Regions from separate parts of the Paenibacillus macerans genome, predicted to be linked through region 2. Evidence: riboswitches for the same ligand, from Rfam matches in the RefSeq annotation. Region 2 holds a riboswitch; each other region holds the start of a gene.

Region 1 (4,260 bases), on a different contig from region 2:
TTCCCGATCGGCTTCGGCCATATCGATTGCGTGAGCACGTACAATAATATACCCAAAGAAAAACCGCTATGCCAAAACACCCACAACCATCCCGCGGCCTGGCTGCGCTCGCCAAAATACCAGGCATCGGAAAACAGGCCCGGAAACGTAATGATATGTGCGGCGGTAATGATTCCGGTAAACAGATAGGTACAGGACAAGACCAGCAGCGACGGAATCCCGGACGCCCGGTATTGGCTGTAGGCGATAAAGGCGGTAAGCAGATCCCCGAAGATCAGCCAGGCGATGGCGGCGGCAAAAAAAAGCTCCAGCCCGGGCGAATTTCTCAAACCGAGCGGAATCGCCGCCATCGACACGGCCACGATCAAAATGGCCAGAAAAACCGCGAATTTTCTTTGCTTGCTTCCGGAGGGAATGTCGAAAACCTGCGATGCCACCTTGTAATTTCCATGCATAGGCGGGCAAATTCCCCCCTTCTGGTTGTTTTTCGTGTAGTACCTCCAACATAGTGGATTTTAAATGGAGATGCAATCTTTTTCTCCCGGCTGCCGCAAAACGGCAAACAGCCGCATTCGCTTTGGGGCGAACACGGCTGTTTGGGGGCAAGCAACGGTATTTATACAAAAATCGGATTAGCCTAGGAAGACGTTCTGGGATCGAAGGTGGGATTTTTCAGTTGAGGCAGCATCCTCATCCCCTTCTCCATTTCCGAAGAGCATAAAGGACATACCGGCGTGTAGTCGAACGTAAAATTGTCCCGCATCCAGCCGTTGCAATCCTCGCTGGTGCATGACCAGACCGGGGTGTTCTCCTCGGGAATTTCCTCCAACGGTTTTTTACGGTAGCTCATCATTTTCCTCCTCAAAATGGATGTTGGTCAACCAATTCGGCAAGCAGCCAAACGCCGCTTGTATGAGCTGAATAAAAACGGCTCCTGGCGCTATTGGGGCACACCAAGAGCGTTGAGCCTATCAAAAAAAATCACACATTGAAAAAAGTTCCATCCGCAAAAGCGGCACCCTTTCAATACGTGAAATATCACGTTTTCAAACCATCTATTGGTTCAATTATAACGGTTTTCCAAATAGAAAGCAAATCTCCTGATATTTCAAACCTCCTCCCTTTGCCGGGCTGGACAGACGCGCCGGAGAAAATTATAATGACTATTGAACTCTGCAGTTGAATCGTTCAGGGGTGCTGGAATCGGCCGGCTGAGATTGTATCCCTCCAAGATACTGACCCTTAAACCTGATCTGGATAATGCCAGCGTAGGGAGCCGTCATGGATGGAATGATTTTGGATGTTTTAAATTCCGCCCGCCGATCAGCGTCCCGAATCCGGGACGCTTTTTTATTGTCCGGACCTTATGGCCATAAAGCTTTCGGGCGCCTTCAGGTTATAGATGAACACAACTAGCGGAAATTTAACGAAATGAAGGAGAGAATGGCTGTGAAAAGAAAAAAACGGACTTCCCTGGCGGCGGCCCTATCCTGCCTCCTGCTGGTCCTGGCCGGCTGCGGCGGCCAAGCCGCCGGCGGCAGCGAAGGCAATCCGGCCGCGGGTGCCGCCGCGGACAATGGAGGGGCCAAGGCGCCGCGCGACGTTAAGCTCGTGCTCGACTGGAGCCCCAACACGAACCATACCGGTTTATACGTCGCCAAAGAGCTGGGATATTTCAAGGAGGAAGGCCTGAACGTGGATATCGTGCTCCCCGGCTCCGGCGGCGCGGAAGCGATGGTCGCTTCCGGCGAGGCGCCGTTTGGCGTCAGCGTGCAGGAGAACGTCACGCAGAGCCGGACGCAAGGCGTTCCGCTCGTATCGATCGCGGCCGTCATTCAGCACAACACCTCCGGCTTCGCCGCTCCGGCCGGCAAAAACATCAAATCGCCGAAGGATTTTGAAGGCAAAACGTACGGCGGTTGGGGATCTCCGGTAGAAGAGGCCGTCATGAAGTCGATCATGGACCTGGAAGGCGCCGACGTCGGCAAAGTCAAATTCCTCAACATCGGGGATGCCGACTACTTCACCGCCGTGAAGCGCGACATCGACTTCGCCTGGATTTTCTACGCCTGGACCGGCATTGAAGCGGAGCTCCGGGGCGAGCCGCTCGATATGCTGTACGTCAAGGACTACTCCGATAAGCTCGACTATTACACGCCGGTTATCGTGACGAACGAGAAAACGATCGCAAACGATCCGGAGCTGGTCAAATCGTTTATGCGCGCCGTGTCCAAAGGATACAATTACGCCGCCGATCATCCGGACGAAGCCGCGCAAATTTTGCTGAAGGCGGTGCCTGAACTGGACCATGACCTGGTCGTCGCCAGCCAGAAGTGGCTTAGCCCGAAATACCGCGATGACGCGGCCCGCTGGGGCGAGCAGAAAAAGGAAGTATGGCAGAACTACTCCGACTGGATGCACGAGCGCGGGCTGCTGGAGAAGCCGCTTGATGTCGGCGCCGCGTTTACAAACGATTTTTTGCCTGCCGAGTAAAAAGAAAAATAAACCCAAGAAAGGATGCTGAATTTTATGCCAAATGCACTGCTTAGCATTCAGATCATTCCGAAAACGCCAAACGGCGAAGACGTCATTCCGTATGTCGACCGCGCAATCGAGGTCATTCAGGCCTCCGGGGTCAAATATCAGGTGAATCCGCTGGAGACCACGATGGAGGGCGATTTGGACGAGCTGCTGGCCATCGTCAAAAAGATGAACGAAGCCGTTATCGAGTTTGGCAGCACCGGAATCATTTCGCAGATTAAAATCTCCTACAACCCGCAGGGCGTCAGCATGGATAAGCTGACCGCGAAATACCGCCCATGAATTTCCGCAGCCTGTGGAACAGCGTATGGCCGCCGCTTGCGGCGGTCATCCTGTTTTTGCTTGTTTGGCAAGGGGCTACGATCTTCTTCAATATTGATAAATGGGTTTTGCCCAGCCCGCTCGACATCGGCCGCGAAGCGGCTGCCGAGGCGGCCGGTTTAAGGGAGCATACCTTCGCTACGCTGCGCCTGATGCTGGCCGGATTCGCCATCGGCACGCTGGTCGGCCTGCTGGTCGCTTTTGCGCTGCATTATGTGCCGTTTCTGAAAGCATCGCTTTACCCGCTGATCATCTTGAGCCAAAACGTGCCCAGCATCGCGCTGGCTCCGCTGCTTATGATCTGGTTCGGCTTCGGCATGCTGCCCAAAATCATCGTCATTACGCTCGTCTGCTTTTTCCCCGTGGCCGTTGCCGCCATGGACGGACTGGACCGCACGGACCGGGTGATGCTGAACTACATGCGGATGATCGGGGCGTCCAAAGGCCAGATTTTTCGCAAACTGGAAGTCCCCCATGCCCTTCCCGCCATCCTCTCCGGCGTAAAAATCGCCGCGACCTATAGTGTGATGGGGGCCGTTATCGCCGAATGGATCGGCGCGGACAAAGGGATCGGCTACTATATGCTGCTGCAAAAATCGTCGTTTCGCACGGATAAAATTTTCGTTGCCATCGCCATCATCGTCGCCATCAGCCTGGCCATGTTCGTCTGCGTCGCCCTGCTGGAAAAATGGCTGGTCCGTTACAAGCCGGCGAACGGGAAAGATCGTTAAAGCTGCCGTAAAAAAACAACCATCGTCCGTGCGGCGGAAGAAAGGGGAGGTGCCCGCATGAATGCTCATATCGGAGAACAAACGGCTGCCCCGTTAGCGCTTGAGGTGCGCCATATCCACAAAACGTTTCGTGAACGTCGCAAGGAAGTTCCCGTCCTGCGGGATATTTCGCTGGAGGTGCGCGCCGGCGAATTCGTCTCTATCATCGGCCCGTCCGGCTGCGGCAAAAGCACCTTGTTCCACATTGTCGGCGGTTTGACCGCCCCCGGTCAAGGAGAGGTCTATTTGCAGGGCGCCAAGGTGACCGGACAGCGCGGCCACATCAGCTATGTGCCGCAGCAGCCGGCGCTGTTCCCGTGGCGCAGCATCGAGGACAACGTCGTGCTGGCGCGGGAGATCGCCGGAATGAAGCGCGCGGGCTCGCGGAGCGAAGTGCGGGAATGGCTGGAGAAAGCGGGGCTGGGCGGCTTTGAAAAAGCGTATCCCCATACGCTGTCCGGCGGCATGCAGCAGCGTGCTTCCTTCCTGCGGGGCTTGCTCGCTCCCCAGGAGGTGATGTGCCTGGACGAGCCGTTTAGCGCGCTGGACGCCTTGACGCGCAGCGACATGCAGCGCTGGCTGCTGGAAATGTGGGAGGAAAACAAACGCTCCGTCCTGCTGATCACAC
Region 2 (4,260 bases):
TCTGGCGCCGGCGGACGCGGCGGCCGACCTTGCCCCCTTGCATCGGAACGCCCCGCAGAAAGTATTCGCCCTCCGTTTTCAGCAGTCCCATCAGGCTGAGCAGCAGCGAGCTTTTTCCCGCGCCGTTCGGTCCTGTGACGGCGATAAAATCGCCGGGCATCACCGCAGCATGTTCGACTTCTATAACCGGCCTCCCCATCCTCAGCCCGCGAAATCCTTTAAGTTCGACAAGCGGCGCGAGGGCGGGGATTGGGCCGGAGAACGCGGCCGCCGAGAACGGAGCGCTCGAGGGAGTGCCCAAGGGAGCGCCCGGCGGCCCGGCGGAGGAACCGCCGCCATCCCCGCTCCGCGCCAAAGCCGGCACCGGCTCCAGCAGGCGCCGCCCCTCCGGCGCGGCCAGAAACTCCGTCCAAACCCCGGGATACCAGATGCCGAACTCCTTTAACTCCCGCCGGAACTCCGCAAAAATCGTCTCCGGCGATCCCTGGCCCAGCAGGCGGCCGTCCGGTCCGAACAACGCGACCCGGTCGACGAGTCCGAGCCCGAGAATTTCCTCGATCCGGTGTTCGACGATGATCAGCGTGCGGCCCTCGGCAATGCGGCTGACGGACTGCCAAATCTGCTCGCGCCCTTCGGGATCAAGCAGCGCGGAAGGCTCGTCGAGCAGCAAAACCTCCGGATCGCCGAGCAGCACCGAAGCCAAAGCGAGCCGCTGCTTCATCCCTTGCGACAGGGCCTGGATCGGCATGTGCAGCTCGGGCAAACGCAGCCCGACGTCCTCCAGCACCGCCTCCATCCGGGCGGTCATTTCCGGCCGGGGAACCCCCAGGTTTTCCAGCGTAAAAGCCAGCTCCTCATCCACAAAAGGCATGCAAAACTGGGTATCGGGATCCTGAAACACATAGCCCCAGGAGCGGGGCAAACGCTGCGACGCACAGCGCATCGGAACCTCCACAAGCCGCGGGATAATCCCCGACAGCACCTGGAGAAGCGTGGATTTCCCGCTCCCGCTGGGGCCGAGCAGGAGCACTTTTTCCCCGCGAAAAGCCCGAAAGCTCAAATCCTTAAACACAAACCGCGTCTCCCCCGGAAATTTCAGCCTAAGATCGCAAACTTCAACGGCCGTTTCCATGGTTAATCATCCAGCGCCGCATAATCTTTGGGATCGACGGGGCGCAGCAGGGTGGTCACGCCCGTGGCCTCCACGGCTTTGGCCAGCCCGTAAGCGAAGTAGCCGGCGATCAGCGCGGAGCTGACGGCCCGCATCGCGTATTTGGCGATCAGCAGCCAGGTTTCATAGTCCTGCACGTATCCGTAATAAATATCCGGAATGATGGAGCCTACCGCAGCCCCGATGCCGGCCAAAGCGGCGACGGAACCGGAAAATTTTCGGTACCGGAAAGCCGCGAATACGAGCTCCGCCCCCAAGCCTTGCAGCACACTGTACAGCACAAGCTGAACGCCCCATTCGCTGCCGAACAAAATTTCCACATGGGCCGCGGCCACTTCCGCGATCAGCGCCACCCCCGGTTTGCGGATCAGCAAAAATACGAGCGTCGGAGCCAGAAACCACATTCCGTAGACGATTTCATCGGCCTGCGGAAACAGCGGCGAGAACAAGTTATACACCGAGCTCCAGAAATGATAAACTACGCCAAGCACGACCGACACGAGCACGGTCACCAGCAGATCGCTCAGCTTCAGCCCGCGGCCGCTTTGTTTTGTTGCTGCTTCTTGCATGTTTTTCTCCCCTTTTCGAAAAATATATTTTTCGCAAACGACAAAAAACCGCCAGAATAAGCTCAGGCGGCGCTCAGGTCACGGGTATGTACGCAGGTATATCCCGGACATTCGATTCTCTACGCTGGCATTATCCAGATCAGATTAACGGTCCGCAGCGGAATATGCTGCCATCTCAGCCTGATTCACTCAAGCCCCCGTATCGTATGCGATTGTCTTTAACATACACCAACCGTTTTCAAGCATCAAGAACAAATTTTAAACTTTCAAGTTTCAATGCGCGGGAGAAACCGCTTTCATATTGATTTCGTCCCCGTTCTGTGTCAAGATAAGCGGAAGCGGCACATCAAGATTAGGAGGTTGCTTTCTTGGCGGCAGCATGGATGAAGTGGATGACGGAATTGTCCTCCCGCAAATCGGTTTGCAGGCTGATGGGAAAGTTTTCCCATTCGGAAATCAGCCGGCTGTTGATCCCTTTGTTCGCAAAATCGTACGCAATTCCACTGCATGAAGCGGAAAAAGAACTGCGGGAATACCGGACGCTCAACGAATTTTTTACCCGCAAATTAAAGCCGGGCATGCGTCCGGTTCATGCGGAGCAGGGCGGCATGGTCAGCCCCGTGGACGCGCTGATTACGTTTATGGGGGAAATCCGCTCCGGCACGATTCTAAACGTGAAAGGCCAGGATTACTCCGTTGAGGAACTGCTCAACCGTTCCCCGCGCATCGAATCGTATAAGCATGGCTATGCTTTTGTGCTATATTTGAGCCCGACCGAATATCATCGCATCCATGCCCCCGTCACCGGCAAAAAGCTGGAAAGCGAGCATATCAAAGGCCGGGTATATCCGGTTAACGACTTCGGCATGCGCCATATAAAAAAGGTGTTATGCCGGAACGAGCGGCTGATTACGTATATTTCCCATGAGCATGGAGAGGTGGCGCTCGTCAAAGTCGGGGCGATGAACGTCAGCAGCATCAAATATACCGACGAACGGGCGAAAAGCTGGAACCAGGGAGACGATCTCGCCTATTTCGAATTCGGCTCCACCGTGGTGCTGCTGACCCAAAACGGCACATTTGCCCCGCTGCCGGGGCTCGCACCGGGACGGAAGATCCGGATGGGCGAGCCGCTCGGAAGCTTTGCAGCCGCGGGCGCCAAGGTGAAGACGCCTCCCAAGGACGCGGATTAATGCTGCAGGCAGCGTACAAAGAGGATGATTTTGACTAAGCCGATGCATAACCACAGCACGCACAGGATAAAGGCGAGATGGCCAATACCTGCTTTGAGCCGTATTGTTTCGATAACTGTTCCAGTTTGAGGCTCATTGGTTAATTGAGACATTTGATCATCTGCCGGATTTTCTCGGTCCCGATAAAAACAACGGCAGCAACGATCACAAATAATATCATATCGAGCGTGGTTTTAAATATGAACCCGGGTATGGATGTATTATTGAGTGGATGCCGAAAAAAAGCGAGCTGCCTATAGGTTAAATCGCTAACGATATGGGCCAGCAAAAATTGCAGGGCAAACTTCCAAAGCGATTTCATATGATCATGTCATTCCTTTTATGAATAAAGGTCACGTTCTTTCTAGTAGACGATTCTGGAAATAACGTCAGCATAATGGCAAGTGAAGACTTGAGAAAACGACAAAATAATCTATTGAAGATCTCGGGTGACAACATAAAGAAAAAAAAGGGCGCTATTTCAGCCGATGTCCCCCATGTTGCGTGAATTAGAGGAATTTTATGGCGCTAGTTTCATGATTTAGTGGCGAAAGGCCGCCTTTCGACCTATTCATCGAAAAATAAGACCCAAAAGTTCCCCTATGGTGATAAATAGGCTCAACTTCGGAAAATAAGACCCTAAAGTTCCTCTATTTTATGGGGACGCCATCTCCTGAGCACAAGACTAATATAGAACAAAGTGATCCATGGCCCCTGTCCGCAGATAAGCCATACTATTTCCGGATCATTCTACTAGTTCTTTTATCAGCATACCTGACTATCCTTACATCCCCCTGTCGCCAACCTTAAATTAATCTTAAGAAGGTTCGCGGACAAGAGACCGGACAAGGCCTTCAAAGCGAATGGCGGCATTATCCGGCAAAAATAGCAAAGAACCCGGCATACCTTAAAAATCCTTAAGGCAACCGGGTCGCTTTCATTATCTGATTTCCGACGGACTTTTGCCGGTATACTGCTTGAATTGGCGGCTGAAAAAGAAAATGTCCCGGTATCCGAGAGCGTCGGCCACCTCCGTGACGTTCATGCCGGCATGCAGCAGCAGGTGCTGGGCGCGGTCGATCCGCGATTTGATGATGTACGATTGAACGGACATCCCGATGATTTCCTTGAACTTGATCGAAAAATAACGCGGGGACAACCCGGCGCGCGCCGCCAGGTCCTGCACTTTGTGGGGCAAGCCAGGATGCTGGAGCACGTAGTTGGCGACCTCGTGGATCACCTCATGCAGCTGGTTGCTGACTTTTTTCTCCATCGGCACCTGGCGCTC
Region 3 (4,260 bases), on a different contig from region 2:
TCTGGAGCTGGCATGAAAAAGGCCGGCGCTTCGGCGTGACCGGCGAAGGCTTCGACAGCCCTTACGATTGGCGGTCCGCGCTAAAATTTGAAGGAGCCTGGGATTACGGGTTTGCCAAACGGCTGTTTGAGCTATACGGCTTGGCCGATCTGCGCCCCTGGAATATTGTGCTGAAGAACACGGAAGAAATCCGCGCGGCCGCCACCGCCGGCTTCGGCAAGATGGCCGTTTATGTGCCGGTCAACACCGTGCTGAAGCTGGATGCCGACCTCGGCGGCTACGAATTTACGCTTATCGACCTGGAGCACCGGCGATTCGCGGTCCCTCAGGTTACCGTCCGCGAGAACATCACGATCATTGAAATGCACGAATTCGAAGCGGATGTTTTGTTGATCGGCAGCAAAAAATGATATTCCCATCTATTGAACGAGAAGAGCCGTGCTCAACACGGTTCTTCTATTTATTATCATAACTTGCAAATTACTTCGTATAAGCCACAAACATATAAGTTTCCCCTTCGGCCAAACCGCTGACGGTATAAGAAGCTTCACCGGAGATCGGGATCGTCTCCCTTACTCCGTCCCAGCCGATAACTTCCAGCTTGTAAGTCCCGTCCGGCAAGCCATCAATGGTAAAGGAGCCGCCGCTATGATCGGTCCAATAATTCAGGTTCTGCCACACCCACATCCATTTGCCGTTTCCGCTAAGCACATATTCTCCGCTTTGCTTGGGATCGAGCGAAGCAAACGACATCCCTCTTGTCGCTCGGATCACGTACTCCAGCGTTTTGCCCCGAGCCGTCGGCACCCACGAATCCGCGCTCAGACTTAAACCGTAATAACCATCGGCGGTCGTCGAATTAAAGAGGCACCACGGAAACGCAAATTGGGTGGCCGGGGTTTGGCCGTCATTTTTCACGACCCCGAGATTATCCCAAATCGCCGTCAGAAAGCCTTTGGCCGCTTCTTCTTCGGTGATCGCGCGTTTCTTGAAGTTGAACTCCGTCGAGTAAAAGTGGATATCCGCCGTAATGCCGGAAGCCTTTTTGACGGAATCAAAGTTGTTCTGTGCAGAATGTTTGTAAGTTCCCTTTATAGGCGCGTATTGAACATCGTAGTAGGTATGCAAATCGATACCGTCGAGTTTGCCGGAATTATACAAATCGGCGATCGCCGGCCCGTAACCTCTAAGGGTAAAATCACTGTGCGAATTCGCTCTGGCAAATCCGCCGGGATTTACTTTCAGGGACGGATCGACCGAATGCACACCGTCCGCCAAACCTTCAAGCGCATTGTGATAATCCGTTTTGGAGATCGCATTTTCCACATCGGGCTCGTTGATCGCCGTATAAATGCTAATCCCCCAGTCCTGTATGCCGCTCTTCTGGGCCCATGTTCCGTTTGGACGGAAACGTTCGGCGAAAGCCTGGCCGATACTGTACCATTTATCGTAGTCGCCGATCGGCAATCCATTGTCCGCATAAGAACCGTAGTATTCGAACAGGATCATCGGCGTAATTCCGTATTTGTAGGCTTGAAGCATCATCTTGTCGAGCCGTTCGGGAGTTGGCGTACCATTCGCATAATAATATTGGGGGTACACGTTGACGCGGGCCATTCCGGCCCCGATAGCGTTAAGCCCCTCAAAACGTTTGGTTTGTGTCGTACTGCCATCGGTGAAATTACCGCCCCCCATCATCGAACCGATATCTTGGGCAGAGGCTGATCCAAGCGCATTTTGGCCAAGCAGCATAATAGCAAGCACTGCAATGAACACCGTAATTTTCCGTTTCATTTCTTCATTTTCTCCTTCATTAGAAAATTTACTAAAATTTACTGACGATTCATTTATCGGATATTTTAGCAAAGGCGTTGATAGTCCGAAATATTCATTTTATTATTTAAATTTATAATTGTTATTTTCTGGTTAAGCATGTATAGTGTATATTAAAATAAAACAATTCAATATCGATCGACACTAGGGGTGCCGCAAGGCTGAGACGAATGCAAATTCGGACCCTTTGAACCTGAACCGGTTAATACCTGCGTAGGGAAGTGGAGAGTTAAGAATGGATTGATGCCTGTCATGGCTTATTTCCCGTTATTGTTCTTAGCCGCCCTCCTGAAGGAGGGCGGTTTTTTGGCGTTTATTTTGGCTAACCACCAAAAACGGCGCTTGGCAAAACAATCGAATAGCCAGAAACCAGGGCTGCCCAAGAAACTCGAGCTCCTGAAAAAATAAGGATACAAAATGGCCTTAGTCCGATGATATCTGTTCATTTAGGAGAAATAGAGTAAATTTATGCCTCTATCTTCCCCCGCCGCAAGGAAATGCCCGTGTTCCGGACCATTCATAGAAAAATAAGTACTTAAAATGCCGCTAACGGAGATGAACAGGCTTGGATTCCCGAAATAAGTACATAAAGAGCCGCTATTTTGAAGGCCGACGCTGCCCCGGTCGTTCCGGCAATCGCCTGTCAAGCAGCGATTTCTAGGTTAAGCCTTTATTTTTAGCATTGAATAATGGAACTGGGAGTGATATCCGCATGATGAACCGTCACCCAGCTTATGCTGCGCCTGAACTTCATCTTATATCGGCCGAGGGAATCAAGAGCCATGAGCTGCTGAGCGTTGCGGCGGCTGTTCTTCCTTATGTCGATTACATTCATTTGCGCGATAAGCAGCTTTCGGCCAAAAAGCAGTTCGAGCTGGTGAAGCTGCTGCGCCAAGCGGGAGTACCGCTGGAAAAAATCGTCATCAACGACCGGCTGGATGTTGCGCTGGCCGCGGGAGCGGCAAATATTCAACTGGCGGGCCACAGTCTTCCGGCAGCTTCCGTACGCTCTCTTGCCCAAGGAATGCGAATCGGATGTTCCGTGCATTCTGCCGAAGAAGCAGCTCAGGCCGCGAGTGAGGGAGCGGATTACTGTCTTTTTGGCCATGTCTATGATTCATCCAGCAAACCCGGCCTTCCCGGGCGCGGGCTTAACATGCTGGCCGAGGTCTGCGCTCGCTGCCCGGTTCCGGTCATTGCCATCGGAGGAATACGGCCGGATAATGCGGGGGATGTCATCCGAAACGGTGCACAAGGCATTGCCGTCCTGTCCGGCCTCCACTCTGCCGCGGACCCAGCGGCGCACGCCAAATCCTATCGTGACGCCATCCATGCCGCGTGGCCCTGAGAGGAGGTGAAAATGTTGCAGGTACATCTAAATGGCAAAGACACCCTGCTGAAAGAAGATTGCGTTACGGTGGACGATTTATTGGCTGACAGCCCGTGGAATAAGGAAAAAATTTTGATTGAGCTGAACGGGACGGTTGTCCGAAAAGAGGCGTATGCCAATACCCGGCTGGCCGAGGGTGATCGCATCGAGCTTGTACATTTTGTAGGAGGAGGCTGATAAGCATGGAAGATGTATTTCACATTGGCGGCAAGGCGTTGTCCAGCCGAGTATTTATCGGAACCGGCAAATATAACCGCAACACGCTGATTCCCGAAGTGATCGCAAGGTCGGGAGCGGAAGTGATTACCGTAGCGTTAAGGCGGGTTAACCCGGACTGGGAGGAGGAAAATCTCCTTCACCATATCCCGCCGCATATGACGCTTTTGCCGAACACTTCCGGCGCCCGTAGCGCCGATGAGGCCATCCGGATCGCCCGGCTTGCCCGGGCGGCGGACATGGGCCATTGGATCAAATTAGAGGTGATTAATGATCAAAGATACCTGCTCCCGGACAATATGGAGACGATCAGAGCCACGGAAGTGCTGGCCGCCGAGGGATTCGCCGTGTTCCCGTATATGAACCCGGATCTGACGGCTTCCTTCCGGCTAAGGGATGCGGGAGCCGTGGCGGTCATGCCGCTGGGTTCCCCGATCGGCAGCAACCGGGGCCTGCGCACCAAAGAGCTGATCGGCATGATGATCGAAGAAGCGGGGCTGCCTGTCATCGTGGACGCCGGCATCGGCCGGCCTTCGGAAGCGGCGGAAGCGATGGAAATGGGAGCCGCTGCCGTCTTACTGAACACGGCGATCGCCACCGCGCGCGATCCGCTTGGCATGGCGGAAGCGTTCCGCGGTGCGGTAGCGGCGGGCAGACAGGCCTATCTGGCGGGATTGGGCCCGGTGCAGCAAGAAGCGGTTGCCTCCTCCCCATTAACCGGTTTCCTGGACGAAGAGGAGCGGACAAGTGAGTTTTTATAACAAACTATTGTCGTTGGAACAGTTTTCCTTTCAGGAGCGCTGGCCGCAATATTCCGCTGC
Region 4 (4,260 bases), on a different contig from region 2:
GCCCCGGAAGGTGAGCCGACCTATACCGTTTGGAATCCGTCTTCTTGGACGTATAGCGGCCTGGTCCCGGTCCATGGCGCCGAACCCGGCGGCCGCTGGACCGATGCCTTCGGCCGGGAGCTCGCCGCCGAGTTTGACGGAAGCACGGTATGGGTAAAGGTGGAAAACGTTCCTCCGTTGGGATTTATGGCGATAAGCCGCGGCTCTGAAGGCGGGAAGGAGGAGGCAACCGCTTCGCAAGGAGCGTCTGCGGGAAGCGAAGCGGCCATAGAAACGCCGTTTAATGCGCTGCCGAACGGCATCGAGACTCCGCTGTATCGGATCGCTTGGAACGAACATGGCCAGTTGACCTCGGTGTTCGACCGGGCTGCCGGCCGCGAGGTGCTCGCCCCGGGGGAACGCGGCAACGTCTTCCAGGTGTTCGAAGACAAGCCGAAAATGTTTGAAGCTTGGGATATCGATATTTTTTATCAGGAGAAGATGCGCGAGGTTGAAGATCTGAAGGAATGCCGGGTTGCGGCCGGCAAGCTGCGGGCGGAAGTCGCTTTTACCTGGCGGTATATGAACTCCACGATCAGCCAGCGGATGATCTTGTACTCGGGTGACCGGCGGATCGAGTTCCGGACGGAGGTGGATTGGCAGGAGCGCCAGCAGCTTTTAAAGGTCGCATTTCCGGTGGATGTGCGGGCGACGGAGGCCACCTACGACATCCAGTTCGGCAACGTCAAACGCCCGACGCATTGGAACACCTCCTGGGATTTGGCCCGGTTCGAAACGGTCGGGCATCAGTGGGCGGATCTGTCGGAGCACGGTTACGGCGTCAGCCTGCTGAACGACTGCAAATACGGGCATGACATTAAAGACAATGTGATCAGGCTGTCGCTGCTGAAATCGGCGACTTACCCCGATCCGGAGGCCGATCGCGGGGAGCATACGTTCACGTATGCGCTGTATCCGCACGAGGGGCATTGGTCCGAAGGCGAAACCGTACAGGCCGCCGCGCTCCTGAATCAGCCGGTGTACGCTACGCGCGGCCAAGCGGCGGCATCCAATTTCTCCTTGCTGCGGGCCGTGCGCGTCAGCGGCAGCGGCGAAGCAGCGATCGACGCGGTCAAAAAAGCGGAGGACGGCGACGCTCTGATCGTCCGCTTCCACGAGTATAAAGGGGGCCGGGGGACGATTCGCCTGGAGAGCGATCTCACTTTTGTCTCCTGGCAGGAAACCGACCTGATGGAACGCCCTGCCGGCGAACTCAATCGGGGTCCTGCCGAACTGCAGATTTCGCCGTATGAGATCAAAACGGTCCGGCTCGAGTTCCGCTAAGGCGGCGGGGGTGCCCGGCAACCATTCAACGCGGATTGACACTCCAGGAAGATCCAGGTAAAGTAGTGATAGTGAATCGAATAGGAAATTCCACTAGGGGCGCCGTATTCGGCTGAGACAAGAGCGTATCTTGGACCCTTTGAACCTGATCTAGTTCGTACTAGCGTAGGAAAGTGGAGCCGGTATCGCGCCGTCCGCACGTTATCGCAAGTATCATGCGACAGGTTTTGCGCGTTCAAGCCGCTCCCTCTACGGGGCGGCTTTTTTGCTGTCTCGTAAGCGGCCCGCCTCTCACCCGACCCTAAGCCCCTACGCCCTTACGATGGATGCTCCTGTATCGCAGTTCACATTTTATCGGAGGTGGAGACGATGAGTTTTACGCAAACGCTGCGCCAGCGGGCGGACGAGGTTTTTGAAGCGATTTTTGAGCATCCTTTTGTGCGGGGAATCGCCGACGGCAATCTGCAGAAAGAGCAATTGATTCATTACGTCAAACAGGATTACGAGTATTTGAACGCGTACATGCGGATCTACGGGATCGCCATATCGAAGTGCGAAAGCCGCGGCGATATCGCCCTGTTCAACGAGCAGATCTCTTTTATTTTGAACAGTGAAATCCATCCGCACCAAAATTTTTGCGCTGTCGCAGGGGTCCGTTTTGAAGATCTGCAGGGTTTCCCCTTGGCGCCGTCTGCGCATCATTACATCCGCCACATGCTGACGGTAGCGCATGAAGGCAGTTTGGGCGAAATCTTGGCCGTGTTGCTGCCCTGCCCCTGGACGTATCTGGAAATCGGCCGCAAGCTGCTGGCGGAAGTGAGGCCGGCGCCGGAACATCCTTTTCACGATTGGATCCAGTTTTACGGCGGCCGGTTGACGGACGTGACGCAGCGGTTCCGGGACGTTCTCGACCAATGGGCGGAAACCGCGGCGGAAGCGGAACGGCGGAGGATGGAGGAGCATTTCATGCAAAGCTGCCAACTGGAGTACCTGTTCTGGGACATGGCCTACAAGTTGGAGGAATGGCCGGTGCAAACGGGCCGGCGGAGCGATGACCCGTTGTCGCGGGCGAATTAACGAAGGGGGCGAACTACAAATGAGCATATTGGAAAAAGAATTATCCGCTTTGCTTACAAAAGTGCAGAACGCGAAACCGCTCGTGCACAATATGACCAACGTCGTCGTAACCAATTTTACGGCCAACGGCCTGTACGCGCTTGGCGCATCCCCGGTGATGGCTTACGCACCGGAGGAAGCGGCCGATATGGCCAAGATCGCCGGCGCCCTCGTGCTGAACCTGGGAACGCTGTCCGCCGCCCAGGTCGAGGCGATGATCATCGCCGGGTCGTCGGCGAACGCCCATGGAGTTCCGGTGCTGTTGGACCCGGTCGGGGCGGGAGCGACGCGCTTCCGCACGGAATCGGCGCTGCGCATCCTGCGCGAGGTCAAAGTGTCGCTACTAAGGGGGAACGCGGCGGAAATCGCCCACCTGCTCGGGGAAAGCCGCGACATCAAGGGCGTGGACGCCGGGGAGAGCAGCGGCGGGGATCAGGTGGAGCTGGCCGTGCGGGCGGCACGGAAGCTGAACACCGTCGTCGCCGTCACCGGACGCGAGGACGTGATCACCGACGGGAAGCTGTGCCGGGCCGTCAGCGGCGGGGACGCGCTGCTGACGCAGGTGACCGGCACGGGCTGCCTGCTCACGTCGGTGCTTGGCGCCTTCGCCGCGGTGGAACGCGACGTGCTGCTGGCCGGCACCGCCGGGCTGGCGTTCTACGGCGCCGCCGCGTCCCGCGCCGCGGAGCGTACTGCGTCCGCCGGGCCCGGCAGCTTCCAGATCGCCTTCCTCGACGAGCTGGCCAAGCTGCACCCGCACTCGCTGAAAGGCCATGCGGCGGTCAGCGAGCGGGAAGCCTCCGCGGCCGGCGGGTGGTGGCTCGGATGAGCGGCGCGGTCCGGAAGGCGCTGACGATCGCCGGGTCGGACAGCGGCGGCGGGGCCGGCATTCAAGCCGACCTCAAAACGTTCCAGGAGCTGGGCGTGTTTGGCATGTCGGCGATTACCGCCGTCACCGTCCAAAACACGCTGGGCGTGCGGAACGTGTACCCGCTGCCGCCGGAGGCCGCGGCGGAGCAAATCGGGGCGGTCGGCTCGGACTTGGCCCCGGACGCACTGAAAACCGGGATGCTGTTCAGCGCCGAAATTATCCGCGCCGTGGCGGGGCAAATCCGCGCTTTCGGCTGGGCCCGGGTCGTCGTCGACCCGGTTATGATCGCCAAAGGCGGCGCCGCGCTGCTGCTGCCCGAAGCGGTTGCGGCGCTGAAGGAGTATTTGCTGCCGCTGGCGCAGGTGGTGACGCCGAATATCCCCGAGGCCGAGGCGTTATCCGGCATCCCGATCACCGGCATGGCCGGCCGGCGCGAGGCGGCTAAGCGCATCCACAGCCTCGGGGCGAAGCACGTCGTCATCAAAGGCGGGCATGACGAGAGCGGCGGGGGGCGGATCGTCGACCTGCTGTATGACGGCGCCGGTTTTACCGAGTTTGACGGACGGCGGATCATGACGCGGCATACGCACGGTACGGGCTGCACCTTCTCCGCGGCGGTCGCGGCCGAGCTGGCGAAGGGAGCGGCCGCCGCCGAGGCGATATCGACCGCGCGGGCGTTCATTCAGGCGGCGATCGAAGACGAGCTTGGCCTGGGGCTGGGGCACGGCCCGACGAACCATTGGGCGTACCGGCGCAGGAAGGAACAGGGGGTGCGGCCGTGAACGGGCGTATTTCAGCAGCGGCTATGCGCAAATCTCTCGGCGTGTACCTGGTGATCGGCAGCGCCAACTGCCGGCAAGATCCGCTGCAGGTGACCGAGCAGGCACTGGCCGGAGGCGCAACGATGATTCAATTCCGGGAAAAGGGGCCCGGCGCGCTGACCGGGGGGC

Evidence for each region. A riboswitch is a leader RNA that binds a small molecule or an ion and turns the genes downstream of it on or off. The one in region 2 is predicted to bind thiamine pyrophosphate.
Region 1: it holds a riboswitch for thiamine pyrophosphate, as region 2 does, so the genes downstream of both, DYE26_RS19705 (ABC transporter substrate-binding protein) here and DYE26_RS30400 (ECF transporter S component) in region 2, are expected to answer to the same signal.
Region 3: it holds a riboswitch for thiamine pyrophosphate, as region 2 does, so the genes downstream of both, DYE26_RS00105 (thiamine phosphate synthase) here and DYE26_RS30400 (ECF transporter S component) in region 2, are expected to answer to the same signal.
Region 4: it holds a riboswitch for thiamine pyrophosphate, as region 2 does, so the genes downstream of both, tenA (thiaminase II) here and DYE26_RS30400 (ECF transporter S component) in region 2, are expected to answer to the same signal.

The regions. Positions count from the first base shown of each region.
Region 1 is NZ_UGSI01000001.1:4,393,355-4,397,614, forward strand. Features, by position in the region: gene DYE26_RS33920 (GGDEF domain-containing protein) at 1-455, opposite strand, end outside; gene DYE26_RS19700 (cold-shock protein) at 638-850, opposite strand; TPP riboswitch at 1,181-1,291, shown strand; gene DYE26_RS19705 (ABC transporter substrate-binding protein) at 1,444-2,493, shown strand; gene DYE26_RS19710 (MTH1187 family thiamine-binding protein) at 2,530-2,823, shown strand; gene DYE26_RS19715 (ABC transporter permease) at 2,820-3,593, shown strand; gene DYE26_RS19720 (ABC transporter ATP-binding protein) at 3,651-4,260, shown strand, end outside.
Region 2 is NZ_UGSI01000002.1:1,596,355-1,600,614, reverse strand. Features, by position in the region: gene DYE26_RS30405 (ABC transporter ATP-binding protein) at 1-1,132, opposite strand, end outside; gene DYE26_RS30400 (ECF transporter S component) at 1,135-1,740, opposite strand; TPP riboswitch at 1,840-1,951, opposite strand; gene asd (archaetidylserine decarboxylase) at 2,109-2,933, shown strand; gene DYE26_RS30385 (AraC family transcriptional regulator) at 3,913-4,260, opposite strand, start outside.
Region 3 is NZ_UGSI01000001.1:22,211-26,470, reverse strand. Features, by position in the region: gene DYE26_RS00115 (glycoside hydrolase family 140 protein) at 1-410, shown strand, start outside; gene DYE26_RS00110 (hypothetical protein) at 481-1,794, opposite strand; TPP riboswitch at 1,970-2,070, shown strand; gene DYE26_RS00105 (thiamine phosphate synthase) at 2,546-3,181, shown strand; gene thiS (sulfur carrier protein ThiS) at 3,194-3,400, shown strand; gene DYE26_RS00095 (thiazole synthase) at 3,406-4,200, shown strand; gene thiH (2-iminoacetate synthase ThiH) at 4,187-4,260, shown strand, end outside.
Region 4 is NZ_UGSI01000001.1:570,106-574,365, forward strand. Features, by position in the region: gene DYE26_RS02620 (alpha-mannosidase) at 1-1,323, shown strand, start outside; TPP riboswitch at 1,409-1,512, shown strand; gene tenA (thiaminase II) at 1,693-2,400, shown strand; gene thiM (hydroxyethylthiazole kinase) at 2,420-3,268, shown strand; gene thiD (bifunctional hydroxymethylpyrimidine kinase/phosphomethylpyrimidine kinase) at 3,265-4,092, shown strand; gene thiE (thiamine phosphate synthase) at 4,089-4,260, shown strand, end outside.